Regions from separate parts of the Azonexus sp. MM2026_4 genome, predicted to be linked through region 2. Evidence: predicted binding sites of a transcription regulator. Region 2 holds the regulator's gene; each other region holds the start of a gene.

Region 1 (10,518 bases), 380 kb from region 2:
CTGGAACAGGGCCAGACGGCGATTGCCGTCGGCCGCGACGGTCGCCTGTCCGGCCCGGAACTGGCCGGCGCGCTGATGGACGGCATCGTCTCCACCGGCTGCGACGCGATCGACGTCGGCTGCGTGCCGACCCCGGTCACCTACTTCGCCGCCTACGAACTCGGCTGCCACTCCTGCGTCTCGGTCACCGGCAGCCACAACCCGCCGGACTACAACGGGCTGAAGATGGTCATCGCCGGCACGACGCTGGCGCTCGACGCGATTCAGGATCTGAAGAAGCGCATCGAAGCCGGCAATCTGAAAACCGGCAGCGGCCAGAAGCGCAGCGCCGACGTACTCGGCGCCTATGTCGAAAAGATCGTCGGCGACGTCAAGCTGGCCCGGCCGCTGAAGATCGTCATGGATTGCGGCAACGGCGTGGCCGGCGCGATTGCCCCGGAACTGTTCAAGCGCCTCGGTTGCGACATCGTGCCGCTGTACTGCGAAGTTGACGGCAACTTCCCCAATCACCACCCGGACCCGTCGAAGCCGGAAAACCTGAAAGACGTCATCCAGGCGCTCAAGGACACCGACGCTGAAATCGGCATCGCCTTCGACGGCGACGGCGACCGCCTCGGCGTCGTCACCAAGGACGGCGAGATCATCTATCCGGACCGCCAGTTGATGTTGTTCGCCGCCGACGTGCTGTCGCGCGTGCCGGGCGGCACGGTGATCTACGACGTCAAATGCACGCGCCTGCTCGCCCCGTGGATCAAGGAGCACGGCGGCGTGCCGCTGATGTGGAACACCGGCCACGCCCTGGTCAAGGCCAAGCTCAAGGAAACCGGCGCCCCGCTGGCCGGTGAGATGTCCGGCCACACCTTCTTCAAGGAACGCTGGTACGGCTTCGACGACGGCTTGTACACCGGCGCCCGCCTGCTCGAAATATTGAGCCGCGCGGCCGATGCCAACGCGCCGCTGAAAACCCTGCCGAATTCGCCGTCGACCCCGGAACTCAACATCAAGATGGCCGAAGGCGAACCCTTCGCGCTGATCGACAAGCTGAAAGCGGCAGGCCGGTTCGATGGCGCCAGCGAAGTGATCACCATCGACGGCGTACGCGTCGAGTACCCGGATGGCTTCGGCCTGGCCCGCCCGTCGAACACGACACCGGTCGTCGTGCTGCGCTTCGAAGCCGACGACACCGCCGCGCTGGCGCGCATCCAGGCAGCTTTCCGCCAGGCGCTGAGCGCCGTCTGGCCGGGTATCGCGCTTCCTTTCTGAGCCCCGTCGTGAGCGTAGACGCCGAACAACTGTTTCTCGGGCGACAGCCCATCCTCGACCGCGAACAGCGGCTCTACGCTTACGAACTGCTCTTTCGCAGCGGCAGCCAGGACAACACGGCCACCGTCACCGACGGCGTCGCCGCAACGGCAACGGTGATCGCCAATGCCTTCGCCGAACTCGGCGTCGAGGCGGCGCTCGGCAATTGCCGGGGCTTCATCAATGTCGACCAGGAATTCCTGTTCAGCGACATGCTCGAACTCCTGCCCCGACACACGGTGGTGCTGGAAATCCTCGAAACGGTCAAACCCACGCCGGCCGTCATCGACCGCTGCCGGGCGCTGAAAGCCGGCGGTTTCGCGCTGGCCCTGGACGATGTCGTCGAATTCACGCCAGAGTACGACGAGCTGCTGACCCTGGTCGACATCATCAAGATCGACATCCAGGCGCTCAACCGTGTGCAGTTGATGCAGCTGACGTTGCAATTGAGGCCCAAGGGCAAGACCTTGCTCGCCGAGAAGGTCGATTCGCGGGAACAGATGGAACAATGCCTGAAACTGGGTTTCTCCCTGTTCCAGGGCTATTTCTTCGCCCGACCGACAATCATCGCCGGTCGTCGCCTCGACCACTCGCAACTGTCGCTGATGAAGCTGATGGGACTGCTGCTTGCCGATGCCGACACCGGCAAGATCGAGGCGGCGCTCAAATCCGAACCCGGCCTCACCGTCAACCTGCTGCGCATGAGCAACTCGGTCGCCGGCGGCATGACCGGGCACGTCAGCTCGCTCAACCAGGCGATCACCCTGCTCGGCCGGCGCCAGTTGCAGCGCTGGCTGCAACTGCTGCTCTTCGCCTCGGGCAAACCCAACACCGACAACAACGCCCTGCTGCTGATGGCGGCAACCCGCGGCCGCCTGATGGAATTGCTCGCCGAAGAGATCCGGCCGGGCGATGGCGGCTTCGCCGACCAGGCCTTCATGGTCGGCATCATGTCGTTGATGCCCGCCCTGGTCGGCCTGCCGATCCGCGAGATCGTCACCCCGCTGCCGATCGCCGACAGCGTCAAGGCCGCGCTCTGCGATGGCCACGGCATCCTGTCCAAACTCCTGGGCATCACCGAATGCAGCGAAAGCGGCGACCTGACGGGACTGGCCGAACAACTCGCGCAACAGCCCGAACTCGGCGCCAAGGCCCTGAACCGCGCGCAAACCGCTGCGCTGGCATGGGCCGGCACATTGGCGTCGGAAAAATGAAAAAGGGGCCGAAGCCCCTTTTGCCAACCGGCTGCTGACGCTTAGAAGCGGTAGCCGACACCGATACCGGCGGTGATCGGGTTGAGATCGAGATTGCCGAGCTTGGTATTGCCAACCTTGACGTCGGTATCCATCTGGATGTACTTGACGTCCATGTTCACCGACCAGTTCTTGTCCAGCGCGTAATCGAAGCCGACCTGGGCTGCCACACCGAAGCTGGACCGCTCGACATCCGCCCCCGGAATGACGAAATTGCCGCGGTTATAGAACACCGTGTAGTTCAAGCCAAGGCCGACATAGGGCTTGAAGGCACCGAAATTGGTGAAGTGGTATTGCAGCATCAGCGACGGCGGCAGCGCCTTGATCGTGCCGATCTTGGTCGATCCGGCGTCAACCTTGACCTTCTGCGGATAGGTCAGGACCAGTTCGGCAGCGATGTTCGGCGTGAAGAAGTAGCTGAGGTCGACTTCCGGAATCCAGCGGTTCTGCGCCGCGATATCCAGGGTCTTGACCGCGTTGCTCTGGTCGTTTTCGAAGTTGATATGAACCGCGCGGGCCCGCACCATGAAGCTCCCCTGATCGGCGGCCTGGGCCGGCATCGAAGCCGCCAGTGCGGCGGCAAGCAGGGCGGAGGAAAGAACTGGCTTGAACATGAACACTCCCTTTGTCGTTGTAGAAAACGACGATGCTAGCCCTCTGCGTATTCCGGATATTGACCCAAATCAAAATGCGATAAACAATTTATGCGGTTTTTTCTGATAGAAAAAGCGTCAGCATTTCCGCATATTCCGAAGTCATGTCACGCACCATTACAAAATGACGCGTTGGAAGCACAACGCAGCCGGCCACTTGGGGGACAATAGACGACTCCGAACGAAGCCGATCCCCACCCATGCCCAGAGCGTCAAACCCCTTTTCATCCGACATCCGGTTTGCGCGTGCCCCGCAAGGCATCGCCGGCAAACTGCTGACTGCGCTACTCAGCATCGGCCTGCTGGTGCTGGGCGTCATGTTCTCGCTGGTGGCACTGGCGGTGGCGGCAGTGATCGGCCTGCTGTTCGCCGGCTGGTTCTGGTGGAAGACGCGCGCCCTGCGCAAGGCGCTGCGCGAAGCGGCGCCGGCGCCAGAGGCAGCGAGGAGCCGCGCCGCCGACGGTGACGTCATCGACGGGGAATGCGTCCGCGAAACCCCGTCCCGCGAACTGCTGCGCTGAGCGCTCAGCGCAGCTTGGGATTCAACGAACCGCGGTTGTAATCCTTGTCGCCCGGCATCACGTAGCGGCCGATGCCGCCGAACACGATGCCCTGCGATTCGACCGGACGGGTCTGGTTTTCCGGGTAGTCAGCGGCAACTTTCTGCGCCGCTGCGGCCTTCGCCTGGTCCACATACTCCCAGCGACCGTTCGGAAACAGCCGGACCGGCTGGCCGTCGGCGGTCACCGCGTCGAGCGGCGTCCGGTCGAGTTCGCCCGCCAGCGCCGACCCGCAAGCCAGCGCGGCGATCAGCAGCAACGCCCGCGTCACAGCTTGCCTTCGACCCAGGCCTGGACCGAGGCCAGCGCCGCCGGCAGGTTTTCCGGCTGGGTGCCGCCGGCCTGCGCCATGTCCGGCCGACCGCCGCCCTTGCCGCCGACCTGCTGGGCGACCAGATTGACCAGCTCGCCGGCCTTGACCTTGCCGGTCAGGTCGGCGGTGACGCCGGCAATCAGCGTCACCTTGCCATCAGCCACCGAAGCCAGCACGATGGCCGCCGACTTCAGCTTGTCCTTCAGCTTGTCCATCGTCTCGCGCAGCGTCGCGACGTCGGCGCCGTCAAGCGTGGTCGCCAGCAGCTTGGCGCCCTTGACCTCGACCGCCTGCGCCAGCAGGTCGTCGCCCTGCGAAGCGGCCAGCTTGGATTTCAGACGGGCGACTTCCTTTTCCAGCGAGCGGACATGGTCGAGGATGCCGGCGACGCGCTCGCCGATGTCGTCCGGTTGCGTCTTCAACAGCGCCGAGATGCCGGCGACGCGGCTTTCCTGGGTCTGCACGTAGGCCAGCGCATTGCTGCCGGTGATCGCTTCGACGCGGCGCACGCCGGCGGCGACGCCGGCTTCCGAGACGATCTTGAACAGGCCGATGTCGCCGCTGCGGGCGACGTGGGTACCGCCGCACAGTTCCTTGGAAGAACCGATGGCGACGACGCGCACTTCATCACCGTACTTTTCGCCGAAGAGCATCATCGCGCCCGACTTCTGGGCGTCTTCGATACCCATCACGCGGCTGTCGGTGGCGGCGTTGGCGAGGATCTCGGCGTTGACGATTTCCTCGACCTCGCGGATTTCCTCGGCGCTCAGCGGCGAATTGTGGGCGAAGTCGAAACGGGTCTTGTCCGGGTCGACCTGCGAGCCCTTCTGCTGGACGTGGGCGCCGAGCACTTCGCGCAGTGCCTTGTGCATCAGGTGGGTGACCGAGTGGTTGCGGGCGGTGGCGGCGCGGGCGACGGCATCGACGCGGGCGCCGACTTCCTGGCCGAGCGCCAGCTTGCCGGTCTTCAGGATGCCGTGGTGGCCGAACACCGCGGCCTGGATCTTCAGCGTGTCTTCGACCGCGAAGATGCCGCCGACGCCCTTGAGTTCGCCGCGGTCGCCGCACTGGCCGCCGGATTCGGCGTAGAACGGGGTGTGATCGAGAACGACGACGCCGAGGTCGCCTTCGTGCAGCTCAGCGACTGCCGCACCGTCCTTGTACAGCGCCAGCACCTTGCCCTTGGCTTCGAGCGATTCGTAGCCGTGGAAGGTCGTTTCGGTACCCGCGTATTCCAGGTTGACCGCCATCTTGAACTTGCCGGCGGCACGCGCCTGTTCCTTCTGGCGGGCCATGGCGGCGTCGAAGGCGGCGCCGTCGACGGTCACGTTGCGTTCGCGGCAGATGTCGGCGGTCAGGTCGAGCGGGAAGCCGTAGGTGTCGTGCAGCTTGAAGGCGGTTTCGCCGTTGAACACCGTAACGCCCTTGTCGGCCATCGCGGCAAGTTCGCCTTCGAGGATTTCCATGCCGTTCTCGATCGTCGCGAAGAAGCGGTCTTCTTCCTGCTTCAGCGTGGCGACGACCTTGGCCTGGTTTTCCTTGAGTTCCGGATAGGCTACGCCCATCTCGCCGACCAGGTCGGGCACCATCTTGTGGAAGAAGGCAGCGCGGGCGCCGAGCTTGTAGCCGTGGCGGATGGCGCGGCGGATGATGCGGCGCAGCACGTAGCCGCGGCCTTCGTTGCCCGGAATGACGCCGTCGGCGATCAGGAAGGAGCAGGCGCGGATGTGGTCGGCGAGCACCTTGAGCGACGGCGAGTCCATGTCGGCGTCGCTGGTTTCGCGGGCGGCGGCGGCGATCAGCGCCTGGAACAGGTCGATCTCGTAGTTGGCATGCACGCCCTGCAGCACGGCGGAGATGCGCTCCAGACCCATGCCGGTGTCCACCGACGGCTTGGGCAGCGGATGCATCACGCCCTGCTCGTCGCGGTTGAACTGCATGAAGACGTTGTTCCAGATTTCGATGAAACGGTCGCCGTCTTCTTCCGGCGATCCCGGGGGGCCGCCCCAGTGCTGTTCACCGTGATCGTAGAAGATTTCCGTGCACGGCCCGCAGGGACCGGTATCGCCCATCATCCAGAAGTTGTCGGAAGCATAGCGGGCGCCCTTGTTGTCGCCGATGCGCACGATCTTGTCGGCCGGCACGCCGACTTCCTTGTGCCAGATATCGTAGGCCTCGTCGTCCTCGGCATAGACCGTGACCATCAGCTTGTCCTTGGGCAGGCCGTAGACCTCGGTGAGCAGTTCCCAGGCGTACTTGATCGCGTCGCGCTTGAAGTAGTCGCCGAAGCTGAAATTGCCGAGCATCTCGAAGAAGGTGTGGTGGCGCGCGGTGTAGCCGACGTTTTCGAGGTCGTTGTGCTTGCCGCCGGCGCGCACGCATTTCTGCGAGGTAGTCGCGCGGCTGTAGGGGCGCTTGTCGAAACCGAGGAAGACGTCCTTGAACTGGTTCATGCCGGCGTTGGTGAACAGCAGCGTCGGGTCGTCGTGCGGGACGAGCGACGACGAGGCGACGATCTGGTGCCCCTTGGCGGCGAAGAAGTCGAGGAATTTCTGGCGGATTTCGGCGCTTTTCATGAAGGTTCTGCCCGATGGGCTCGCTAAATACGGAATCCGCGATTTTAAAAGAAAAACCCGCCGGACGGCGGGTTTGTCGCAGGCACCGGGAGCGGCTCAGCGGCGGCGGTCGCGAATGCCGTTGTGGTTGTAGTCGTGCTGCCGGTCGTGTTTCTGGCGCGCGATGTGGCGGCTCTGCACGTCCTGGGCACGCTCCAGGCGGACACGTTCGCGCCGGGTCTGCACGCCGTCGGCCTGGGTCCGCGTTTCGATCCGCTCGACCCGCGCCTGGCCGCGTTCGAGGCGCGCCGCCTCGCGATCGGTCAGGGCACCGGACGCCACCCCCTGGTCGATGCGCTGTTCCTGACGGGCCTGCCGCTGATCGACGCGCGACGTTTCGCTTTGGGCCAGAGCGACGCCGGACAGGGAAAGCGACAGCGTAAGCAGGAGCAGGGATTTGACGGTCTTCATTTTTTCCTCCGTGAATTGTTCAAGTTCGACGGCCCTCATTGAACCCGTTTTCGGCGACGAAAGCAGCATGCCGTTTGCAAGCCTTTGTAAGCAAAAACAGCGCGGATACAAACCGGAAACAGCCGGCCCTCAATCCCGCGGCGGCCGGAAGCGGTCGAGCGGATCGACGAACACCCCGGCAACGCCGATGTCGAACAGGTAATCGGCCAGCGCCGGCGTCTGCAGCGTGTAGGCTCGGACGGCAAGCCCGAGCCCGGCGCACTCGCGGACCAGTGCCGGCGTCACCAGCGCCAGGTCGAGATGCAGCGCGACGACACCCAACTGCCGCGCCGCCGACCGCCAGTCGTCGGGCAACACATCGAGCAGCCAGGCACGCGGCAGAGCGGGCAGCTCCGCTTGCAGAACCTGCAATGCCGTGCGCGAAAACGACGAAAACAGCGGCGGCAGACCGGGCCAGGCGGCCTTGACCTCGGCCGCCACGCGTTGCGCGGTCTCCCGCTCGAACCCGGCCGCCGGTTTGACCTCGACGTTGGCAAGCAAGCCGAGTTCGCCGCACAAGCGGGCGGCGTTGACGAGACGGGGCAAGGGTTCGCCGCCGGCGTCGAGGGCAAACAGCGTCGCGTCGTCGGTCATCGCGACGACACCGCTGCCGTTGGTCGTACGCTCCAGGGTTTCGTCGTGGATCAGCAGCGGCGTGCCGGACCCTGAAAGCATGACGTCGAACTCGACCGCCCGGTAGCCGAGTCGGGCCGCCAGCCGGATACCGGCCAGCGTGTTCTCGGGGGCCAGCGTGCCGCCGCCGCGATGCGCAAAGTATCGCGGCGGCGGGAAATGCATCAGAAGGGCTGCTGCTTTTTCAGCACCGGCTGCGCCTTGAGCACCGAGTTGCCGCGCATCACGGCGGTATCGAGTGCCGCCTTGGCCGGTTTGCGGTCGGCCCAGACGGCGGCGAGTTCCTCGTCGGCGATCAGGCGCGTGTTGTCGGAACGACTGACCTGCGCCACCGCGCCCGCCCCCGGGCCGCGCAGCGAGACGTAGGCGGCCTCGAGTGCCTGCCGTCCATCCTGCAGCAAACGGCTGAGCGAAGCCAGACGGGCGGCTTCGGTAAGCGGCAGGCCGCCGTGATTGCGCACCAGTTCAACCTGGATTTCCGGCGACAGCAGGTAATTGACGAACTTCGCCGCCTGCTTGTACTCGGCCGCCGGCTTGCCGGCACCGACCCACAGCGACGAACCATCGACCAGCGTCGGCCGCCGGCCGCCATAGACGTCATCGTGGTAGGGCATCGGCGCCACCCCCAGCTCGACGCCACGGGCATCCTGGAAGTCGGCATATTCGCGCGAATCGGTGGTGATGATCGCGCATTCGCCTTCCTTGAACCGCGCGCTCGCCTCGTCGGCATTGCCGTACTGGCGGAAGTAACGCGCCTTGCTCCAGGTCGCCATCATCGCCACATGCTTGACCTGCGGTAGCCCGTTGAACTTCAGGCCGCTCTTGGCATCGACCGCCGGCACGCCGGAAACCGCACTGACGTTGTCGATATGCACCCAGGTCGGCCAGGACGAGGCGTAAGGACAGTCGTAACCCGCCGACTGCAGCTTGTCGAGGTAGCCCTGCATCTCGAACCAGGTCTTCGGCGGCTGCTCGGGGTCGAGCCCGGCCTTGCGGAAAGCCAGCTTGTTGTAGAACATCAGCGGCGTCGAATAGAGGACCGGCAGCGCGACCAGGCGCCCCTTGCCGTCAGTGACGCTCGGCTTGAGGATTTCCGACAGTTGCACCGACAGGGCGACGCCTGCCTTGCTCATCATCGAGTAAAGCGGCACGAAGGCCTTCGGCTGACTGAAGACATCTTCGGTCTGGTAGCGGCTGAGCAGGTTCAGGGTTGCCGGCTTCTCGCCCTTCTGCAAGCGAACCAGTTTGATCTCGCCACCGGTCTCCTTGCGGAAGCGTTCGATCACGGCGGTCAGCCGGGCCTCGTTGGCGGCATCCAGATTGTGCGCCAGGGTCGGCACGGTAGCGGGGGTCGGCGCCGGCTTGGCGGCAGCGACCGAAAAGGGGGATACCGCACAAGCGGCGACCAGCAGTAAACGAAGAACTTGCGACATCAGACCCATCCAGCAAATAGACGACGCGAATTATAGCCCCCCGACGGGCCGCCGATTTTTCACAGTTGGTGACAGTTGTGCGAAAATCCGGCCATGAATCTGCGCACCTTGTTCCTCGCCCTGTCCGTCATTGCGCTGCCCGGCTGCGACCAGGTTGCCGGCAAGCTCGGCCTCGAGGACCCGGCCGTCAAGACCGCCAAGAACGAAGCCGAAGGCAAGGCGGTGGGCAGCGCCTGCCGCCATTCCGGAAGGGCGATCGAGGACTGCTACTCGATCTACAGCTGGTTGCCGAAAGCCAGCATCTACGAGGGCTGGCGCGAGATGGACGAGTACATGCGGGAGAACAAGCTGGAGACCATCGCCCCGCAATTGCCGCCGCCGGAACCGCCGGGCAGCAAGAAGAAACGTGCCGCGCCCGCCGAAGCGGAAGCGGCGCCGGCCAAGGAAGGCGACACTGCCGCCCCGGCCACCGCCAAGGACAACAAGGAAACGACGGCCGAACACGGCAAATCGTGATCGGCCGCCACCCGCCGGAGGGGGAGGGATGCGATGAATCGCCAGCCAAAATTCCTGCGCGGCATCCGCGGCAAGCTGATCGCGATCTTCGTCCTGATCAAGGTCATTCCCCTGCTGCTGCTCGCCTGGTTCGCCTGGTACACGGCACGCCAGCTCGGCGCCGAGGTTTCGGTCAAGGCGGCCGGCATGGCCGACACTTCGCTGCAGACCATCCAGGAAATCGGCAAGACCGTCACCGATGACTCGATCCGCGCCCTCGACGAACGCTCGCGCGACGCGATCGAGACGCTGACCACCGACGCCGCCCGCAACATCGCCCGCTTCCTCTACGCCCGCGACAACGACATCCTGCAGGCGGCCGACAGCGAACTCTCGGAGGCCGCCTTCCGCCGCTTCCTCACCCAGCGCCAGCGCACCCTGTACCGCCACGGCGCGTGGAAGCTGGCCCCGGACGGCAAATCCTGGGAACCGGTCGAAGCGGTGACGCGCGAAGCCAAGGTGACGCGCCCGGTCCTGCCCGACAACGCCCGCGACTTCCACGCCCGGGCGCCGGAATACCTGGGCGAGCCCGAGCAGCGCCCGCTGTTCGTGGAGATGAGCTTCGTCGATCTCGCCGGCAACGAAAAGATCAAGGCCACCGTCGGCGACCTCACCGAGCGCGCGTTGAAGAATGTCGCCGACCGGCGCAACACCTTCGTCCGCGCGGAAACCTACTTCTCCGAACTGGAGAAGCTCAAGCCCGGCGAAATCTACGTTTCCGAAGTCATCGGCGCCTATGTCCGCACCGACC
Region 2 (10,518 bases):
TTCGTCACCGACACTGTCGCTCTCAGCCCGGTTCTTCACCTGACCGCGTCGGCGCGCTACAACGCCAGCCACGTCACCACCTTCGACCAGCTCAACCGCGTCGCCCCCAACCTCGACGGCGATCACCGCTACCGCAAGCTCAACCCGGCGCTCGGCCTGACCTGGCAGGTGCTGCCGGCGCTCAACGCCTACGCCGGCTTCAGCCAGGGCAACCGGGTGCCGACGCCGATCGAGCTGGGCTGCGCCGACCCGGCCAATCCCTGCACGCTGCCCAACGCGATGGCCGCCGACCCCTATCTCAAGCAGGTCGTCGCCCGCACCCTGGAGGCCGGGCTGCGCGGCAAGCTGGCCGGCGGCATCGGCTGGAATGCCGGCGTCTTCCGCACTGTCGCCGACGACGACATCCTGTTCGTCGGCACCTCGACCAGCGCCGGCTACTTCACCAACTTCGGCCGCACCCGGCGCCAGGGCGTCGAGCTCGGCATCGACGGCCGGCACGGCAAGTTCGACTGGTTCGCCAGCTACAGCTGGCTGCACGCCACCTTCGGCTCGGCCGCCTGCCTGCTCGCCGAGAACAACAGCTCGCGCGGCACTTCTGCCGCATGTACGGCGAACGGACAGGACGACGAGATCGAGGTGCGCAAGGGCGACCGCCTGCCCGGGCTGCCGGCGCACAGCCTCAAGCTCGGCCTGAGCTGGCAGGCCGCCGACTGGCTGCGCCTGGGCGGCGACCTGCAGGCCTTCTCCGGGCAGTACGCGCGCGGCAACGAGAACAACGCGCACCGCGCCGGCAGCGCCACCGACGCCTTCGGCAACACGCGGGTCTTCAGCGGCAGCGGCCGCCTGCCCGGCTACGCCATCCTCAACCTCAACGCCGAGGCCCGCCTGGGCGGCGGCTGGGAGGTCTTCGCGCGGGTCGACAACGTCTTCGACAAGCGCTACGCGACGGCCGCCGCGCTGGCCGAAAACCCGTTTGCCGCCAACGGTGCCTTCCAGGTCGACGCCGCCGACTGGCGGCGCGAGACCTTCGTCGCGCCGGGCGCGCCGCGCGCCGGCTGGCTCGGCGTGCGCTACCGCTTCGCCGGGGTGTGAACGCGATGCGCCCGCTACGCCTGCACACCCGCATCAGCCTGGTCCTCACCGGCTTGGCCGGCAGCCTCTGCGCGGTCCTCGTCGGCCTCTGGCTGCACGGCGCGCGGCAGGGCATCCACGAAGAAATCGAGGCCGCCAACCGGGTTTCCGGGCAGTGGCTGGCGGCCCTCGTCGAACGCCTGCCGGCGAACGCCGCCGAGCTGCAGGCGGCGCTCGCGCCGCTCGGCCGTATCCGCGCCAACGAACTGCAACTGCTCGATGCCGGTGGCCGCCTGCATTACCGCTCGCCGCCGCCGACCTACAAGGCCGGGCGGCAGGCGCCGGACTGGTTCGCCGAACTGTTGCGGCCGCAGATCGCGCCGCGCCTGCTGGCGGTCGGCGAGCTGCGCCTGGTCCTGGTGCCCGACGCGTCGCGCGCGGTGATCGACGCCTGGGACGAGCTTTGCGCCGTCGCCGGTTGGGCGCTCGGCCTGCTTGGCTTGCTCTTCGTCGTCGTCCGCCGCGCGCTGGACCGCGCCTTGCAGCCGCTGGACGAGGTGATGCGGGCGCTGCAGCGGATCGGTTACGGGCGCTTCGACCTCCGTCTGCCGGTCTTCCCGGTGCCTGAGCTGGCCAGCCTGTCGAATGCCTTCAACGGCATGGCCGACCGCCTGCGGGCGGCGGTCGACGACAACGTCCGCCTGGAAACCGAGCGCGAGCTGGCGCAGCGCCTGCAGGCCCGGCTGGAGGAGGAGCGGCGGCAGATCGCCCGCGAACTGCACGACGAGATGGCGCAAGGCATCACCGCCGTGCGCGCGCTGGCCGGCGCCGTCGTCCAGCGCACGGCGGAACAGCCGGCGCTGCAGGCACCGGCGCAGCACATCCTGGCGGTGACCGGCGAACTGCAGGACGGCGTCCGCCGCATCCTGCACCGTCTGCGGCCGCTGCCCGGCGGCGAGCTGGCGGTGCGGCTGAACGACTATTGCGCCAGTTGGCGGCGCCAGCACGAGACGGTGGCGCTGCAACTGCGCGTCGCGCTCGCCGGCCACGAGCCGGACGACGCGCTGGCCGCGGCGGCGCTGCGCATCGTCCAGGAAGGGCTGACCAATGTCGCCCGGCACGCCGCCGCCAGCGAGGTCGAGCTGAGCGTCAGCGGCGGCGACGGCGTCCTGCGTATCGCGCTGCTCGACAACGGGCGCGGCGCCGGCGGGCGCTCCGCCGCCGCCGGCTGCGGCCTCGGTCTGACCGGTATGGGCGAGCGGGTGGCCGGCCTCGGCGGCAGCCTGCATTTCTTCACCCCGGCCGGCGGCGGCTTCGGCCTGGTCGCGACGCTGCCGCTTTTTTCCCTGGAGGAAGCATGAACCCATCCCTGAAAAACGTCCGCGTCGTGCTCGCCGACGATCACGCGGTGGTCCGCCTCGGTTTCCGGCTCTTGCTCGAAGGGGCCGGAGCGCTGGTGGTTGGCGAGGCGGCCGACGGCGAAGGCGCGCTGCGCCTGCACGCCGAAATGGCGCCCGACCTGCTGGTGATGGATGTGTCGATGCCGGGCGGCGGCGGCCTGCTCGCCCTCGAACGCCTGCGCGCCCGCGACCCGGCGGCGCGCATCCTGATGCTCTCGGCGCATCACGACGAGATCGTGCCGGTGCGTGCGCTGCGCCTGGGCGCCAACGGCTACCTGTGCAAGCGGGCGGCGCCGGCCGAGTTCCTGCGCGCCGTCGCCCAGGTGGCGGCCGGGCGCCGCTACCTCGATCCGGAGCTGGCGCAGCAGGTGGCGCTGGCCCAGCTTTCCGGCACGGCGCAGCCGCTGGAGACGCTGACCGAGAAGGAACTGGCGGTCTTCCTCAAACTCGCCGCCGGGCAGACGGTCAACGACGTGGCCGGCGACTTTCACGTCAGCCCGAGCACGGTCGGCACCCACCTCTACCACATCAAGCAGAAGCTGAACCTGCGCAACCCGGCGGAGATCACGCTGCTGGCGGTGCGCAACGGGCTGATCGAGGCCTGAGACGGGGGCGAATCATGATTTTCATGAGGCCGCGCTGGCGAACTCCGGGACGGCAGGCCGGCGGCGGCTGGGAATAATGAACCGGAGACGGGCCGCCACGGTCCGCCCAACCATAAACCAGGAGAGAGACTGATGAACTGCCGCCCGACCCCCATCGCCGCCTGTCTGGCGCTTGCTTTCGCCGTGCCGGCCGCGGCTGCCGACGACGCCGTGCGGCTCGACCCGCTGGTCATCACCGGCAGCCGCGTCGAGCAGAATACTTTCGACCTGCCGGCGGCGATCGACGTCGTCGATGTGGCGAGCGTCGGCGCGACGCAGGCCCGGGTCAATGCCTCGGAAGCGCTGGCCGGGGTGCCGGGGATCGTCGTCCAGAACCGCCAGAACTACGCCCAGGACCTGCAGATTTCGTCGCGCGGCTTCGGCGCCCGTACCGCCTTCGGGGTGCGCGGCATCCGTCTGGTCGCCGACGGTATCCCGGCGTCGATGCCGGACGGGCAGGGGCAGGCGGCGACCTTCAACCTCGACCGCGCCGAGCGCATCGAGGTCATGCGCGGTCCCTTGTCGGCGATCTACGGCAACGCGGCGGGCGGCGTCATCCAGTTGTTCACGCCGGACGGCAAGGGCCGGCCGAGCGTCGAGGGACGCTTCAGCGCCGGCAGCGACAGCAGCTGGAAAACCGACCTGGCGAGTCAGGGCGAGGTCGGCGGCGTTTCCTACGTGGTCGATACCTCGCGCTTCGTCTCCGACGGCTACCGCGACCACAGCGAAGTCCGGCGCGACCAGTCGCTGGTCAAGCTGGGCGTTTCGCCGAGTCAGGACGGGCGGCTGACTTTCGTCGCCAGCAGCTTCCGCCAGGTGGCCGACGACCCGCTCGGCCTCGACTGGGCGAGCGCCCGCAGCAAGCCGACCAGCGTCGTGCCGGCGGCGCTCGCCTTCGATACGCGCAAGCGGATCAGCCAGCAGCAGGGCGGCCTCAACTACGAGCACCGCTTCGGCGACGACAGCCTGCAGTTGGCGGCCTACGCCGGGCAGCGTTCGGTGATCCAGTACCAGTCGATTCCGCTCGGTCCGCAGGGCAACCCGCGCCATTCCGGCGGCGTCATCGATTTCGAGCGCAGCTATGCCGGCGCCTCGGCGCGCTGGATCGCCCGCCGCGAGGTCGGTGGCGGCCGACTGACGACGACCCTGGGGGCCGATTACGAGCGTTCGGTCGACGACCGCCAGGGTTTCGAGAACTTTGTCGGCGCGACGCTCGGCGTCAAGGGCGCCTTGCGCCGTGACGAAACCGACCGCGTGGCGGCGAGCGGCGTCTACGTGCAGAGCCAGTGGCAGGGCGAGCGCTGGAACTTCAGCGGCGGCCTGCGCCACAGCCGCGTCGCGTTCAAGGTCAGCGACCACTACATCGCCGGCGTCAACGGCGACGACAGCGGTTCGGTCGATTACCGGAAGACGACGCCGACGCTGGCCGCGATGTACGCGCTGACCCCGGCGGTCAATCTCTACGCCAGCGTCGCCCGCGGCTTCGAGACGCCGTCACTGAACGAATTGTTCTATTCCGGTCCGGGCGCGACCTTCAGCTTCGACCTCAAGCCGGCCACCAGCACCCACCTCGAAGCCGGCGTCAAAGCCATGCTCGGCGACAACGCGCGGCTCGACGTCGCGCTGTTCGAAGTGCGCACCAAGGACGAACTGGTCGTCGCCGCTTCCGCCGGCGGCCGTACCAGCTACATCAACGCCAGCCGGACGCTGCGCCGCGGCATCGAAGCCTCGCTCGACGCCCACTGGGCTGGCGGCTTCTCCGGCCGGCTCGCCTACACCGGCCTGCGCGCCGAGTTCGACAAGGCCTATACCGGCAACAGCGGCGTCGTCGCTGCCGGCAACCGCCTGCCCGGCGTGCCGTCTTCGCAACTGTTCGGCGAACTGGCCTGGAAACACGCGGCGAGCGGCTTCCAGGCGGCGATCGAAGGCGTCGCGCGCAGCCGCGTTTACGTCGATGACATGAACGCGGCGCGCTCGGCGCCCGGCTACGCGATCGCCAACCTGCGCTTCGCCGTCGATCGCAACTACGGCGGGCTGTCGGCCGGCGCCTTCCTGCGCATCGACAACCTGTTCGACCGCGAGTACATCGGTTCGGTGGTGGTCGGCGACGGCAACGGCCGCTATTACGAACCGGCGCCCGGCCGCGGCTGGCTGGCCGGGGTGAGCCTGAAGCACCAGTTCTGAGCGCGGCTCAGACGACGCCCTGGGCGAGCATCGCGTCGGCGACCTTGACGAAGCCGGCGACGTTGGCGCCATCGACGTAGCTGACCTTGCCGGCGGCATTGCGGCCGTGGCGCAGGCAGGTGTCGTGGATGTCGACCATGATCCGGTGCAGCCGGGCGTCGACTTCCTCGCGCGGCCAGGAGAGGCGCATCGCGTTCTGGCTCATTTCCAGGCCCGAGGTGGCGACGCCGCCGGCGTTGCTCGCCTTGCCCGGGGCGTAGAGCACGTCGCTCGCTTCGAACAGCTTCACCGCTGCGGCGGTCAACGGCATGTTGGCGCCTTCGGCGACGCAGATCGCGCCGTTGGCGAGCAGGGTACGGGCATCGTCGGCGTCGAGTTCGTTCTGCGTCGCGCAGGGCAGGGCGACGTCAACCGGCACCCGCCACGGCTTTTCGCCAGGCAGGAAGCTGGCGCCGACGCGTGCCGCGTAGTCGCTGACGCGGCCGTAGCGGTGGTTCTTTACGTCCATCAGTTCGGCGAGTTTTTCGCCGCTGAAACCGTCCTCGTCGACCACCGTGCCGCTTGAATCGGAGACGGTGACGACGCGGGCGCCGAGCGCCATCGCCTTCTCGACCGCGTACTGGGCGACGTTGCCGGCGCCGGAGACACTGACGCGCAGCCCGTCGAAACTGCGGCCGCGCTGCTTGAGCATTTCCTCGGCGAAATAGACGGTGCCGTAGCCGGTCGCCTCCGGACGGATCAGCGAACCGCCGAAGCTCAGGCCCTTGCCGGTGAACACGCAGTCGGCGCGGTTCGACAGTTTCTTCATCATGCCCGCCATGAAGCCGACCTCGCGGCCGCCGACGCCGATGTCGCCGGCCGGCACGTCGGTGTCGCTGCCGATGTGGCGGAACAGCTCGCTGACGAAAGCCTGGCAGAAGCGCATCACCTCACCCGGGCTGCGGCCTTTCGGATCGAAATCGGAACCCCCCTTGCCGCCGCCCATCGGCAGCGTGGTCAGCGCGTTCTTGAAAGTCTGCTCGAAGGCGAGGAACTTGAGGATCGACAGGTTGACCGAGGGGTGGAAGCGGATGCCGCCCTTGTAGGGGCCGATCGCCGACGAGTGCTGGATGCGGTAGCCGCGATTGACGCGCACCTCGCCGTGATCGTCCACCCAGGAGACGCGGAAGGTGAGTACCCGCTCCGGCTCGACCAGGCGGTCGAGCAGGCCGTGCTCGGCGTAGCGGGGATGGTCCTGGATGAACGGCCAGAGGCTTTCGATGACCTCGGCGACGGCCTGGTGGAACTCCGGTTGCCCGGGGTTTCGTGCGGCAACATCCTGGTTGAATTCTGCGAATGACTTGTAGCGCACGCGGCGGGCTCCCTTTGTTCTTGTTGATCAGTGTGCTGCGGTCGAGGCCGGCTGGATGACTTCGACCACGGTCAGCCGGCGGCTGTTGCCGCCGGGAAAGTCCCAGTCGATTTCATGGCCGACGCCGAGGCCGATCAGCGCGGCGCCGACCGGGGCGAAAACGGAGACCTTGCTGGCCGCCGGGTCGGCCTCGTCGGGATAGACGATCTCGACCTGGCGGCTGTTGCCGGTTTCCTGTTCGGTATAGCGGACGCGCGACCCCATCGTGACGATGTCGGCTGGTATTGATTCGTCGGGGATAACAATGGCGCGCTCAAGCTCGTCGCGCAGATCGTCGGGCGGCTGGATTGCCATCAGGCGAACGAAATCGCTCTCCCTGATGATCAGGTTGTTCTGCTGCATTTATCTGAATTTTCTGGTGATTTTTGTTGATCGGTTTTTTGTGTCGTGGGATTGCGGATGGTAGAAGGAAGTCCAAGGCTTGATAAGCCGGCGACTTTGCACAAGACTGTTTCCTTTTTAATAACAATTGGAGTGCGCGTGCACGACATCAACGACATGCTGCTGTTCGCCCAGGTGGTCAAGGCGCGCAGTTTTTCCGGGGCGGCATTGCGCCTGGGAATTTCCAAGTCGCGCGTCAGCAAGTCGGTGGCGCGGCTCGAGGCGGCGCTCGGCGTTCGCCTGCTGCAGCGCAGTACGCGCCGGCTCAGCCTGACCGAGGTCGGCGAGGCCTACTTCGAGCATTGCGACCGCATCGTCGACGAAATGGCGCAGGCCGAAAACACCATCGGCAGCCTGCACCGCGAGCCGCGCGGCAAGCTGCGCTTCAGTGCGCCGGTCGCCTTCAGCACGCTGCACGTGGCGCCGGCGCTGGCCGATTTCATGCTGCAGTACCCGGAACTGTCGGTGGACATGACGATCAGCGACCGCCTGGTCAATCTGGTGGACGAGGGCTACGACCTGGCGCTGCGCATCGCGCCGGTGCCCGGCGACAACCTGGTCGCCCGCCGGCTGGCGCCGATCCGTCGCAAGATCTGCGGCAGTCCGGCCTACCTGGCGCGCTGGGGCGTGCCGGAAAAGCCGGAGGACCTGGCCAGGCACAACTGCCTCGACTACACCTACTTAACGACGCAGGGCTTCTGGCACCTGCGCGGCCCCGGCGGCGACATCTCGGTGCCGGTGGCGGGCAGCCTGCGCATCAACGACGACGAGGCGCTATCGCAGGCGGTGCTGGGCGGGCTGGGGCTGGCGCTGCTGCCGACCTTCATCGTCGGCAGCGAGTTGCAGGCCGGGCGCCTGGTCGAGGTGCTGCCCGGTTACGTGCCGGTCGAGCGTTTCATCTACGCGGTGCATCTGCCGAACCGGCACCTGCCGCTGAAGGTGCGGGCCTTCATCGACTTCCTGCAGCAGCGCTTCGGCGACGAGCCGGAATGGGATCGCCCGGCATCGCCGGGCAGCGCGCGCCGCTGGCTCGGGCTGAGCCGTTGAGGCTCAGCAGCGGTGGGTCATCAGCGCCTTCAGGCCGCTGACGTTGAGGATGCGGATGTGCTTCTGCTGGACCGCGATGTAGCCTTCTTCCTGGAACTTCGAGAAGGCGCGCGACACGGTTTCCAGCTTGAGGCCGAGGTAGCTGCCGATTTCCTCGCGCGTCATGCGCAGGTAGAACTCGGCGTGCGAGAAGCCGCGCGCCGTGAAGCGCTGCGACAGGTTGAGCAGGAAGGCGGCCAGCCGCTCTTCGGCGCGCATCGTGCCGAGCAGCATCATGACGCCGTGGTCGCGGACGATCTCGCGGCTCATCACCTTGTGGAAGTGATGCTGCAGGTTGTGGATCTCGCGCGACAGGCTTTCCAGGCGGTTGAACGGGATCGCGCAGATCTCGCTGTCTTCCAGCGCGATGGCGTTGCAGGTGTGGTGTTCGGTGCTGATGCCGTCCAGGCCGAGCAGTTCGCCGGCCATCTGGAAGCCGGTGACCTGGTCGCGGCCATCCTCAAGCAGCACGTCGGTCTTGAAGAAACCGCTGCGGATCGCGTAGATCGAGTCGAAGGCTTCGCCGGCGCGGTACAGGTGATCGCCGCGCTTGATCCGGCGCCGGGTCGAAATCAGGTCGTCGAGCCGCTCCAGTTCCTCAAGGCTTAGGCCGAAAGGCAGACAGAGTTCGCGCAGGTTGCAGTTGGAGCACGCTGTCTTGATGACGGTCAGCGTCATCTCCTGATTCAGCGGGATCGGGCTGGGCATTGGCAACCTGCGTCGGCTTGATCCATGTCAACCGGAAATGCGATCCATCCCCACATAATCGGGCCAAAACTTGGCGCCATGTTCAATGAATTTCGCAACTGAAAACCTCGTCTTTGACCCACAGATCATTCGCCGTTTCGACGTAAACGGCCCACGCTACACGTCGTATCCCACTGCCGACCGCTTCGTCGAGGCTTTCGACGCCGAGGCTGCCGCTCTCTGGCTCAGCAAGCGCAACATCGGCGGGATCAGCCGACCGCTCTCATTATACTTCCACATCCCCTTCTGCAACACCATCTGTTATTACTGTGCCTGCAACAAGATCATCACCAAGGATCACGGGCGCAGCGCCAAGTACCTGAAGTACCTGGGCAAGGAGCTGGCGCTGCAGAGCGCCGCACTTGAGGGTAGCGGGGGCGAGCACGAGGTCATCCAGCTGCACTGGGGCGGTGGTACGCCGACTTTCCTGTCGCACGACGAGATGCGCCAACTGATGGCGGAGACGCGCCGGCACTTCAAGCTGCTCGACGGCGGCGAGTATTCGATCGAGGTCGACCCGCGCAAGGTCGATACGGCAACCGTGGCGCTGCTCGGCGAACTCGGTTTCAACCGGATGAGCGTCGGCGTCCAGGATTTCGACGAGCGCGTGCAGGTCGCGGTCAACCGCGTGCAGACCGAGGAAGAAACGGCGAACGTGATCGCCGCGGCGCGTGCCAACGGTTTCAAGTCGGTGTCGATCGACCTCATCTACGGTCTGCCTTTCCAGAGCGTGATGGGTTTCAACCGGACGCTGGAGCGCGTCCTGGCGATGGACCCGGACCGCCTGTCGATCTACAACTACGCGCACCTGCCCGGGCTGTTCAAGCCGCAACGGCGGATCGCCGACGCCGACCTGCCGAACGCCGACACCAAGCTGCAGATCCTGGCCCTGGCGATCAAGAAGCTGACCGACGCCGGTTACGTCTTCATCGGCATGGACCACTTCGCCAAGCCCGACGACGAACTGGCGGTGGCGCAGCGCCAGGGGCGCCTGCATCGCAACTTCCAGGGCTATTCGACCTACGCCGACTGCGACATGCTGTCCTTCGGCATCTCGTCGATCAGCAAGGTCGGTCCCACTTACTACCAGAACGTCAAGACGCTCGACGAGTACTACGACCGGCTCGACGCGCCGATGCTGCCGGTGGTGCGCGGCATCGAGCTGACCGCCGACGATATCCTGCGGCGTTCGATCATCCAGGCGCTGATGTGCCATTTCGAGCTGTCGATCGAGAGCATCGAGAGTTCGCACCTGATCGACTTCCACAAGTATTTCGCGGCCGAGATCGAGGATCTGCGCGAGATGGAGCGCGGCGGTCTGCTGAAGATCGAACGCGAGTGGATCACCGTGCTGCCGCCGGGGCGCATGCTGGTCCGCGTCATCGCCATGGCCTTCGACCGCTACCTGCGCGCCGACCGTCAGCGGACGCGTTACTCCAAGGTGATCTGAGCGGCGTGCCAGGAAGGGCCGGGGCGGGTTACACTGCGGTCTTTCCTGTCGCAAGCCTTGCCCCATGCCTGATTCCGGCTTCCTGGCACTGTTTCTCGTTGGTCTGCTCGGTGGTGCGCACTGCGTCGGCATGTGCGGCGGCAT
Region 3 (10,518 bases), 2.0 Mb from region 2:
TCCAAGGTGACGCACGACATCAGCGAACGCAAGCGTGCCGAGGACGAACAATTGCGCCTGGGCCGCGCCCTGCGCCTGCTCAGCGACTGCAACCTGATGCTCGCCCATGCCAGCGACGAACCGGCCTTGCTCAACGCGCTGTGCCATCTGGTCGTCGACAGGGGCGGCTACCTGATGGCCTGGGTCGGCTTCGCCGAGGACGACGCACGCAAGACAGTTCGTCCGGTCGCCCGCTCCGGTTACGAAGACCATTACCTGGATAGCGTTTTCGTCTCCTGGGACAGTCAGTTGCCGGAAGGCCGGGGGCCGACCGGTACGGCGATCCGCAGCGGTCGCACCTGCGTCAACCAGAATGTTCTCGACAATCCGCGGATGGCACCCTGGATCGAGGCGATCCGCCAGCGCGGCTACCGCGCCAGCATGGCGCTGCCGTTGATCTGCGAGCACCGGACGATCGGCGCGCTGACCATCTATTCCGCCGCCAGCGACGCCTTCCAGGCGGAGGAGGTCGGTTTGCTAGAAGAGCTGGGGCGCAACCTCGCCTTCGGCATGGAGATGCTGCGCAGCCGGGTCGAACGCGACAGCGCGCAGGCGGCGACGCACGCCAAGAGCGTCTTCCTCGCCAACATGAGCCATGAAATCCGCACCCCGCTCAACGGCATCCTCGGCATGGTGCACCTGCTGCGCCGCGACGGCGTCACCGAAAAGCAGGCGGCCCGGCTCGACACCATCAACACCTCGGCCGATCATCTGCTCGGCGTCATCAACGACATCCTCGACCTGTCGAAGATCGAGGCCGGCAAGCTGACCCTGGAAAATACCGAGCTTGCCATCGAGGCCCTGCTTGCCAACGTCGCCTCGATCGTCAGCGCCAAGGCGCAGGCCAAGGGCCTGAAATTCCTGCTCAACAGCGAAAAGCTGCCGCGCAAGCTACGCGGCGACCCGACGCGCCTGACCCAGGCCTTGCTCAACTACGCCAACAACGCCATCAAGTTCACCCAGAGCGGCCAGGTGACCCTGCACGCCGGCCGGCTGGCCGAAGATGAGGACTCGGTCCTGCTGCGCTTCGAAGTCGAGGACACCGGCATCGGCATCGCGCCTGAAGCTTGCGCCCGGCTGTTCGACGCCTTCGAGCAGGCGGACAGCTCGACCACCCGGAAATACGGCGGGACCGGCCTCGGCCTCTCGATCACCCGGCGGCTGGCCGAGCTGATGGGCGGCAGCGCCGGGGTCAGTAGTACGCCGGGACAGGGCAGCCGCTTCTGGTTCACCGCCCGGCTGCTCAAGGACCACAACGCCGACGGCGGCGCCGCCCAGCCGGTGGTTGTCGCCGCCGAGCGGGTCATCGCCGAGCGCTACGCGGGCACCGCCATCCTGCTGGTCGAGGACGACCCGATCAACCAGGAAGTGGCGCAGGAACTCATCGCCAGCAGCGGCCTGCACGTCGATACCGCCGACGACGGCGAGCAGGCGGTCGCCATGGCGCAGGCTAAGGACTACGCCCTGATCCTGATGGACATGCAGATGCCGCGCATGGACGGCCTGAGCGCAACGCGGGCGATCCGCCAGCTGCCTGGCCGGCAGACGACGCCGATCCTGGCGATGACCGCCAACGCGTTCAACGAAGACCGCGCCCGCTGCCTGGATGCCGGCATGAACGATTTCCTGGCCAAGCCGGTGGTGCCGGAAATCTTCTTTGCCACGCTGCTGCGCTGGCTGGAGCGCTGATTGCCCGGCATGTGCGAAAGGCTTTGGACGAGGGGGGAAGATTGAGGCGATCTTGTGGCAGGTACATGCCTGCTTATCTTCTGTTTGCGTTTTTCGCCGTGCTGTTTGGTGGCGCAGCGTTCTCGGCAACGATCGAGGATCTGCCGTGCCAAAATGGATGTGCCAACGATTGCATCCGCTTCAATCGGGGCACTGTCTATGTGGAAAGCGACGGGCAAGCCAAATTGCTGCATCAAGGAATCATCCACAACCTCTCCCGCGTCAGTAACCACTTTCTGAAGCGTCGGCAGAAGGACGCCGAAGTGAGCGGGGACGTGCGAGTCTCGAAGTGGTCCAGCGACCGGATAGGCGTCGAAGTTACACAGACGGTCTTGGCGACGAGTTGTTACCGGCGAGAATCCGGCGGGCGCTATGTCGCATCGGACAGTTGCTGCGGAACGACCTATCAGGTCAGGCTGAAGCTTGTCACGCCGCAGGGGGAAGACGTATTGAACGCTGTGTTCGAGAGTGGATGTTGAAATCCAGTATGCATGTCAAATTCGTCTCGCTTGCGGAGTTCGCCGCCAGGCCTGGCAAGGGATTCCATCACGTTCGGCGCAAGGTCCGGCGCCAGCGATCACTGATACTTCTGGTATTGGCACTTTGTTCATTGCAGGGATCTGGCACGGTTCGGGCGGATGTCTGCCAGCAGCATCACTATGACAATCCGGAGCTGGCGCGCTGCCAGGGCAGCAAATGTCCGGCCTTGTTGCTGACACCGCCGAACCAGTTCCCCGGTCTCAAACTGCTCGCCGCGTGCGACTACCACATGGCAAAGGATGCCGAGGGCGAGCCCGCGGCAAGTGGCGCTTTCTTCTTTCGGGGCGAACAGGTGGTTTCCGGTGTGCTGAGACGAGAACCTTCCGAATTCATCGACGAGTTCACGCTTCTGGGCGCGACCGTGACGTCGTGGCCGGAAAAGCCCCCGCTGTTTTTCCGGGGACGAATCCATCTGCAGTTTCCGGATGCGTTCAAGGCCGAGAAGGCTTTCCTCGCACCAAAACCGGATGCTAAGACGTCGTGCTGGGAGAGCAGGGTGAAACTGAAGATCACCGAAATGCTGTCGGTTTTTGGCTGGGACAATAGCGAGGGCGACTATCCGCAGAAGTACACCGTGCTGGAACAGGGGCCCTACCGGCAATGCCCGGACCCGACGCCGGAGCAATGAGGCAGTTGACCGAGAAGACTCCATTTTCGGCGAGCGTGACGCGGACGCTGCCAGCGTTTCCCCGGTTTTGATTTCCATCAAGGCCGCATTCCGGCACGCCAGCGGAGAATGCCGGCGAACCCCTACTGGAGCCTGGCCATGAGCATTCGTGAATTCCTGATCGACGATCACCGTCATTGCGACGATTTCTTTGCCGCTGCCGAGCAGGCGGTCGAGCGCGGCGACGCGGCCGCCGCCGCGGCGGCCTTCGGCCAGTTCCGCGCGGCGCTGCTGCGCCACTTCGCGGCCGAGGAGCAGACGCTGTTTCCGGCCTTCGAAGCACGTACCGGCATGACCATGGGGCCGACGCAGATGATGCGTATCGAGCACGAGCAGATGCGCGGGCTGGTCGACGTCGCCGAGGAAGCACTGGGCGGCGGCGACCTGGAGGAATTCCTCGGCCAGGCGGAAAGCCTGCTGATCATGATGCAGCAGCACAACATGAAGGAAGAGAACGTCCTCTACCCGATGTGCGACCAGCACCTGGCCGGTGAACCGGCGGTGCTGGAACGTCTGCAAAGCGAGCTGGCTTGATGGACATCCCCGCCGAACGCACGGTAGACGCGCGCTACCTGGAGCCGCCGCAGCCCTTCGTCGACACCATGGAAATGCTGGCGACGCTCGAGCCGGGCGAGGAAATGCTGCTCCTTCTGTTCCGCGAGCCGCATCCGCTCTACCGCGTGCTGCAGCAGAACGGCCATCGCTGGCGGACCGAACTGCGCGCCGACGGCACCTTCGCCGTGCGCATCACCTGCTGAGGCGGTCGTGGCCAGCGGTATGCTCTCCTTCGACCAGGTGCCGCCGCTGGCGGCGCCGCTGCGTTTCTTCGTCACGGCGCCGCTGTTCATCGCGCTCGCCGGGCTGCTCGCCGTGCTCGACGGGCCGGCCATCCTGGCTTCGCGGTGGACGCCGGCGGCGCTTGCCGCCACCCATCTGCTCACCGTCGGTTTCATGCTGCAGGTGATGCTCGGCGCGCTGATCCAGGTCCTGCCGGTGGTCGCCGGCGCCGCCCTGGCGCGGCCGCTGCGGGTGGCGCGTATCGTCCATCCGGCGATCAACCTCGGCGCGCTGGCGCTGGCCGGCGGTTTCCTGTGGTCGGCGCCGGGCTGGCTGCATGCCGCCGGCACGCTGCTGGCGCTGGCCTTGCTGGTCTTCGTCGGTGCCGCCGGCAGCGCGCTGTTCCGGGTGCCGTCGACCAGTCCGAGCATCCGTGGCCTCAAGCTGTCGCTGGTCGGGCTCGCCGTGGTCGGCGGCAGCGGCCTGTTCATGCTGCTGGCGCTGGCCGGCGCCTGGTCGCTGCCCTTGCTGGCGCTGGCCGACCTGCACGCCGCCTGGGGTCTGGCCGGCTGGGCCGGGGTGCTGCTGGCGGCGGTCGCCTACGTCGTGGTGCCGATGTTCCAGTTGACGCCGGGTTACGCGGCGCGGCCGGCGTGGCGCTTCCCGGTTTTCCTGTTCGCCGTGCTGCTTGCCTGGAGCGCCGCGCTGGCGTTCGACGCCGAATGGCCGGCGCGGCTCGGCCGCCTGCTGCTCGCCGCCGGCGGCGCCGCCTTCGCGGTGCAGACCCTGCGCCTGCAGGCCAAACGGCGGCGGGCGCGCCCCGACACCACCTTCCGTTACTGGCAGTTCGGCCTCTACGGCGCGCTGCTGGCGTTTGCCATGCTCGCTGCCGGCGCGCTGTTCCCGGCGCTCGCCGACGATCCGCGGTGGACGCCGGCCTTCGGCCTGGTCTTGCTGCTCGGCGCCTTCGTGCCGCTGATCGTCGGCATGCTGGTCAAGATCGTCCCCTTCCTGCTCTGGCTCGACCTGCAGAACCACGGCCTGGTCGGCAAGGCCTTGCCGCCGATGAACAAGCTGTTGCCCGAGGCGCCGATGCAGCGCCAGTTCCGGGTCTTCGTCGCCGCCGCCGGTCTGGCGCTGGCCGCCGTTTTCCTGCCCGACTGGCTGAGCCTGCCGGCCGGCGCGTTGCTGATCGCCGCCGCACTCTGGCTCGCCGTCAATCTCCTGCAGGCGGCGTGGCGGCACGGCCGGCAGTTGCAACAGGCGCCGGCATGAACACCTACCTGCTGCTGCGCCACCTGCATATCTCCTGCGTCGTCCTCAGCGGCGCCGGTTTCCTGCTCCGCCTGTACTGGATGGCGAGCGCGTCGCCGCGCCTGGATCAGCGCCTGACGCGCACCCTGCCGCATATCATCGACAGCGTACTGCTCGGCAGCGCGCTGTCGCTGGCGCTGTGGAGCGGCCAGTATCCCTTCGTCGATGGCTGGCTGACCGCCAAGCTGGGCGGTCTGCTCGCCTACATCGGACTGGGCACGATGGCCTTGAAGCGCGGCCGGACGCGCGCCGCCCGCCTGCGCTACGGCGCGCTGGCGGTGCTTGCCTACGGCTATATCGTCGGCGTCGCGCTGACCCGCAATCCCTTGCTGTTACCCTGGACTCCTTAGTTGGATGCGCCAGCAGCTCCGTAGCGGCCTTATCTGCCGGGTGAGCGGCCGCTATGGCACGCTGCCCGGCAAACCCTGGCTTCTTCGATAAAAGATAGCGGTCAACTGAGGAATCCAGGGCTATAACTTGCCTAGCTTGCGGTAGAGCGTGTTGCGGCTGATGCCGAGTTGGCGTGCCGCCGCCGAGACGTTGCCGTTGGCCTGGTCGAGCGCGCGCTGGGCGAGCTGGCGGCCGACTTCCTCAAGGCTGCCGACCGGGTTTTCCAGCGGTGCCGCCGCCCACTGTGCTTCGCTGCCGGCGGAGACGGGCGCCAGCGGCGCCTCGAACAGTTCTTCCGGCAGGTGCGATTCATGGACCGTCGTCTCGTCGTCGTCGAGCAGGGCGATGGCGACGCGGATCACGTTGAACAACTGGCGGATGTTGCCCGGCCAGCTGTAGCGCTCGATCACCTGCAGCGCGCCGTCGGTGAAGCGCACCGGGCCGCGCTCGCAGCTTTCGCCGGCGGCCAGCTTGGCGACCAGTTGGCGCAGATCGCTGCGCTCGCGCAGCGGCGGCAGGGTGACGCTCATGCCGTTGAGCCGGTAGTAGAGATCCTCGCGGAAGCTGCCGCGGGCGACTTCCTCGCGCAGCTTGCGGTGGGTGGCGCAGACCAGCGAGATGTCGACCTGGATTTCCCGCGTGCTGCCGAGCGGCGTCACGGCGCGTTCCTGCAGCACGCGCAGCAGCCGCGCCTGCATGTTCATCGGCATGTCGCCGATTTCGTCGAGGAAGAGGGTGCCGCCGTGCGCCTGCTGGATCTTGCCGGGGGCGCCTTCCTTGCGCGCGCCGGTGAAGGCGCCGCCCTGGTAGCCGAAGAGTTCGGACTCGATCAGGCTTTCCGGGATCGACGCGCAGTTGAGGGCGACGAAGGGGCCGTCGGCGCGCGGGCCGCTGTTGTGGAAGGCCTTGGCGAACATCTCCTTGCCGGCGCCGGATTCGCCCTGGATCATGATCGGGATGTCGCGCCCGAGCAGCCGCCTGGCGCGGTCGATCGCCAGTTGCAGGCGGGCGTCGCCGGTGTTCAGGGTGTCCAGCGTCAGCACCTGCGGGCAGGGCGCCTCGGCGCGCCGGGCGGCGGCCGGCCGGCTGCCGCTTTCGGCTTCGTAGACGCGGCCGGCGGCGGACGGCGCGGGCAGGGTGCCGCGCAGCACCAGGTTGATCGTCCGGCCGTTGACCGTGATCGTGCTGTGCCCCTGGCCGTTCTGCCGCTGGCGGTCGATCAGCGTGCCCAGGTTGTTCTCGAAGACCATCGAGAAGTCGCGGCGTACCGCATCGACGCGGCGGATGCCGAGGATTTCCAGACCGTTGTAATTGATCGCCTTGACCTGGCCGTCCGGGCTGACCGCCGCCTGACCTTCCTTGGGGCTGCCGAGGTAATCGGGGCGCGAATGGAAGCAGACGATGATGTCGCCGGCGTGCGCCGACTCGAACAGGCGTTTCTCGGCCAGCGCCGTCGATAGCCGGGCCAGCCCCAGGGTGTGGCGCTGCGTCGCCCGGTAGTCGCCGGAAATGTCGAGGACGCCGATCAGCGCGCCGTCCGGCCCGAAGATCGGGCTGGCGCAGCAGGTCAGGAAGCCGTTGTGTTCGAGGAAGTGTTCGGCGCCCAGCACTTCCACCGCGCGTTCTTCGGACAGCGCGGTGCCGATCGCGTTGGTACCGCGCTGGTTCTCGTCCCACGAGGCGCCGGGGGCGAGGGCGACGCGGTCGGCGCGGTCGACGAAGTCGGGGTCGCCGACGGTGTCAAGCAAGAGGCCGTTGGCGTCGGCCAGGATGACCATGCTGCCCGAGTCGCGGATCTGCTCATAGACATGTTCCATGATCGGCCGCACCTGTTGCAGCAGGTAGCGGTTGCGGTACTGCTCGCTCTTCAGCGCCACCCGGTCGAGCGATTCGACGCCGGGCAGCGCGTAGTTCTCGGTCAGCCCGAAGCGTCGGCAGCGCTCCCAGGAGCGCAGGATCAGCGGATCGATCATGCCCGCCGGCAGTTCGCCGCGTTCGAAAAATGCCTGGCGCGCTTCGCGCAGGCGCGGGCCGTGCAGGCCGGCCACCACTTGTATCTGTCCCATCTTGTCTCTCCTCCGTCCCCGGATGCGTTTTTATGTGCTGTTGTTTCATAACGTAGCACCTGCCCATTTAAGGAGCAATTTTCTGTGCAACGCCGCAGCCGTTAAAGCCAGAAACGTGCCATGTCGTTTCCGGGGAATATTGCCCCGGTTGGCGGCAAAGCGGGGGGAGCGGCCGCCGTTCCGGGGGACTGGCACAGGCCTTGCAGTCAGACCCGGCACAAGCTGTCGTTTCGCATTCACCAAAGGAGACCCCGTGAAGTATTCCACCCATTCCCTCGGCGCCCTGGTCGCCACCCTGTGCCTGGCCACCTCGTCGCTGGTCTTCGCCCACGGCGACGTGGTACCGCAGGCGGTTGATACCAAAGGCCTGAAGCAACTCGGCGCCGATTGGCAGGCCGCCAACCCCTACCGCGAAGACAAGACGGCGATCCGCATCGGCGATTCCGCGTTCAACCAGAACTGCGCGCGCTGCCACGGCCTGGGCGCCGTTTCCGGCGGCATTGCCCCCGATCTGCGCTATCTGCCGAAGGGCGACGAGGGCGACGAAGTCTTCCTGCAGCGCATCCGCAAGGGCGCCGTGCGCGACGGCCGCGTCTACATGCCGCCGTTCGAGGGCACCCTGTCGCAGGAAGCGATGTGGGCGATCCGCGCCTGGCTGGAGACCGTCCATGAGGAATGATCGCCGCCGCTGCCTCAAGGCGCTTGCCGCGCTGCCCCTCTGTCTGGCCCTGCCGGCGGTTGCCGATGCGCTGGAGACGGTGCGCCAGCGCGGCCGTCTGCGCATCGCCGTGTATAACGACTTCCCGCCGTACTCGCTGGCCGGCGGCAAGGGCATCGACGCCGACCTCGGCCGCGCCATCGCCGCCCGCCTCGGCGTCGCCGCCGAGATCGTCGGCTTCAACGCCGACGAGGACATGAACGACGACCTGCGCAACATGGTCTGGAAGGGCCATTACCTCGGCACCCAGCCCGCCGACCTGATGCTCCACGTGCCGGTCGACGAAGGCCTGGCGCGGGCCAACGACAAGGTCCGCATCTTCGGTACCTACCATCGCGAAAGCCTGGCCGTCGCGCGCAATCCGCAGCGCGTGCCGGCGCTTGCCGGCTCCGCCGCGGTGGCGCTGGAAGTGTTCACCCGCGAGAAGATCGGCGTCGAAACCGCCTCGCTCGCCGATTCCTTCCTGCTTTCCGTGCTCAATGGCCGCCTGCGCGAGAACGTCGTGCACTTCACCACCGTCGCCGAAGCCGGTCGGGCGCTGGCCGCCGGCCAGATCGCCGCGGTCCTCGCCCCGCGCGCCGAGCTGGAAGCGGCGCTGGCCGGGCAGCAGCAGGTGGTGCTGGAAAGCGCCAACTTCGCCGAGCTGAAGATCGACGGCTGGCCGCTCGGCATGGCCGTCAAGGCCGAGGAAGCGGCGCTCGCCGAAGCGGTCGGCGCTGCCGTCGCCGACCTGCGCCGCGACGGCAGCATTGCCGCCATCTTCCGCCAGCACGGCATCACTTACCAAGCCAACTGAGGCCAACATGCGCGTCACCTCCTGTTTCCTCCTCGCCCTGTTCGCCGCCGCCGGCGCCAGCGCCGAACCCTACGCCTACGTGCCGAACGAGAAGAGCGCCAGCGTCAGCGTCATCGACACCGCCAGCGATACCGTCGTCCGCCAGTTCCCGATCGGCGAGCGGCCGCGCGGCATCGCCGGCGGCAGCGGCCGGCTCTACCTGACCGACGGCAAGACCGCCAGCCTGCTCATCGTCGACAGCGCCGCCGGCAAGCTGGAACGCCGGGTCAAGGTCGGCGATTCGCCGGAAGGCGTCAGCCTGTCGCCGGACGGCAAGCTGCTCGCCGTCGCCGTCGAGGACGACAACGTGGTCGTCCTGCTCAGCGCCCCGGCGGCGAAGGAGCTGGCGCGCATCAAGGTGCACGGCAAGAACCCCGAGCACGCCGTGTTCAGCCCCGACAGCCGCTGGCTCTACGTCAGCGCCGAAGACGCCGAGCAGGTCGATGTGATCGACGTCGTCGCCCGCCGCCAGGTCGCCAGCATTGCAGTCGGCAAGCGGCCGCGCGGCATTGGCTTCCTGGCCGACGGCAGCCGCGCCTACGTCGCCTGCGAACTGGCCGACAAGGTCTACGCCATCGACGTCGCCAGCCACCAGGCCATCGCCGAGATTCCCGCCGGCCAGTACCCCAACGGCGTCGCCATCCATCCGGACGGCAAGCGCGTCTACATCTCCAACGGCCGCGACGGCTCGGTGATGGCCATCGATGTCGCCAGCAACACGGTCAGCGGCACCGTCGCTGTCGGCAAGCGGCCCTGGAACATGGCGCTGACCCCGGACGGCGGCAAGCTCTACGTCGCCAACGGGCGCTCCGGCAGCGTCTCGGTGATCGACACCGGCCGCTTCGAGAAAACCGGCGACATCGCCGTCGGCGAACTGCCCTGGGGCGTCAGCATCCGATGAGCGCCGCCCGCTACACGCTGCCGGCGATTCTGCTGCACTGGGCGCAGGCGATCCTGATCGTCTGGCTGCTCTGGCTCGGCTGGACGATGACCGACCTGCCCAAGGGCGCCGAACGCAGCGCCGCCTACGGCCTGCACAAATCGCTCGGCCTGCTCGCGCTGCTCCTGGTGGCGCTGCGCCTCGGCTGGCGCCGCTTCCACCCGCCACCGCCCTCGCCGCTGCAAGGGGCGCTGGCCAAGGTGGCCGGCGCCACCCACCTGGCGCTCTACGCCTTCCTCGTCCTCGCCCCGCTCGCCGGCTACCTGGCCTCAGCCTTCACACCCTATCCGGTCAAATTCTTCGGCCAAGAGCTGCCGCGCCTGTTCGCCGCCGAAGAAGGACTCAACGCCGCCTTCAAGCAATTGCACGTGCTTCTGGTGTGGACCGGCGCCGCGCTGATCCTCCTGCACCTCGCTGGCACCCTGAAACACCTGCTGCTGCGCGACGGAACCCTGCAACGCATGTTGCCCGGTGCGCTGTTGCGGAAATGAACAGGTGTTGAAA

What was found. Region 2 encodes FNR, which switches genes on or off when oxygen is low (the NO sensors DNR and NnrR bind a similar motif). Its sites were predicted from a motif close to TTGANCTAGNTCAA; they were not measured.
Region 1: AC0KWY_RS09160 (OmpW/AlkL family protein) is a predicted target of FNR. The motif match lies at 3,229-3,242, and genes of this name have one in related genera.
Region 3: AC0KWY_RS20135 (hemerythrin domain-containing protein) is a predicted target of FNR. The motif match lies at 3,003-3,016, and genes of this name have one in related genera.

The regions. Positions count from the first base shown of each region.
Region 1 is NZ_CM148380.1:1,964,114-1,974,631, forward strand. Features, by position in the region: gene AC0KWY_RS09150 (phosphomannomutase/phosphoglucomutase) at 1-1,263, shown strand, start outside; gene AC0KWY_RS09155 (EAL and HDOD domain-containing protein) at 1,272-2,516, shown strand; gene AC0KWY_RS09160 (OmpW/AlkL family protein) at 2,558-3,169, opposite strand; gene AC0KWY_RS09165 (hypothetical protein) at 3,409-3,729, shown strand; gene AC0KWY_RS09170 (hypothetical protein) at 3,734-4,039, opposite strand; gene alaS (alanine--tRNA ligase) at 4,036-6,657, opposite strand; gene AC0KWY_RS09180 (hypothetical protein) at 6,754-7,107, opposite strand; gene AC0KWY_RS09185 (glycerophosphodiester phosphodiesterase family protein) at 7,237-7,944, opposite strand; gene AC0KWY_RS09190 (extracellular solute-binding protein) at 7,944-9,212, opposite strand; gene AC0KWY_RS09195 (hypothetical protein) at 9,306-9,728, shown strand; gene AC0KWY_RS09200 (sensor histidine kinase) at 9,762-10,518, shown strand, end outside.
Region 2 is NZ_CM148380.1:1,583,114-1,593,631, reverse strand. Features, by position in the region: gene AC0KWY_RS07335 (TonB-dependent receptor family protein) at 1-1,092, shown strand, start outside; gene AC0KWY_RS07330 (HAMP domain-containing sensor histidine kinase) at 1,098-2,432, shown strand; gene AC0KWY_RS07325 (response regulator) at 2,429-3,076, shown strand; gene AC0KWY_RS07320 (TonB-dependent receptor family protein) at 3,209-5,299, shown strand; gene gdhA (NADP-specific glutamate dehydrogenase) at 5,307-6,650, opposite strand; gene rnk (nucleoside diphosphate kinase regulator) at 6,678-7,052, opposite strand; gene AC0KWY_RS07305 (LysR family transcriptional regulator) at 7,191-8,138, shown strand; gene fnr (fumarate/nitrate reduction transcriptional regulator Fnr) at 8,142-8,885, opposite strand; gene hemN (oxygen-independent coproporphyrinogen III oxidase) at 8,971-10,374, shown strand; gene AC0KWY_RS07290 (sulfite exporter TauE/SafE family protein) at 10,439-10,518, shown strand, end outside.
Region 3 is NZ_CM148380.1:4,249,605-4,260,122, forward strand. Features, by position in the region: gene AC0KWY_RS20120 (MASE1 domain-containing protein) at 1-1,728, shown strand, start outside; gene AC0KWY_RS20125 (hypothetical protein) at 1,794-2,246, shown strand; gene AC0KWY_RS20130 (hypothetical protein) at 2,240-2,935, shown strand; gene AC0KWY_RS20135 (hemerythrin domain-containing protein) at 3,074-3,508, shown strand; gene AC0KWY_RS20140 (DUF2249 domain-containing protein) at 3,508-3,732, shown strand; gene AC0KWY_RS20145 (hypothetical protein) at 3,740-5,026, shown strand; gene AC0KWY_RS20150 (SirB2 family protein) at 5,023-5,415, shown strand; gene AC0KWY_RS20155 (sigma-54-dependent Fis family transcriptional regulator) at 5,536-7,521, opposite strand; gene pedF (cytochrome c-550 PedF) at 7,775-8,200, shown strand; gene AC0KWY_RS20165 (substrate-binding periplasmic protein) at 8,190-9,035, shown strand; gene AC0KWY_RS20170 (YVTN family beta-propeller repeat protein) at 9,043-9,975, shown strand; gene AC0KWY_RS20175 (cytochrome b) at 9,972-10,505, shown strand.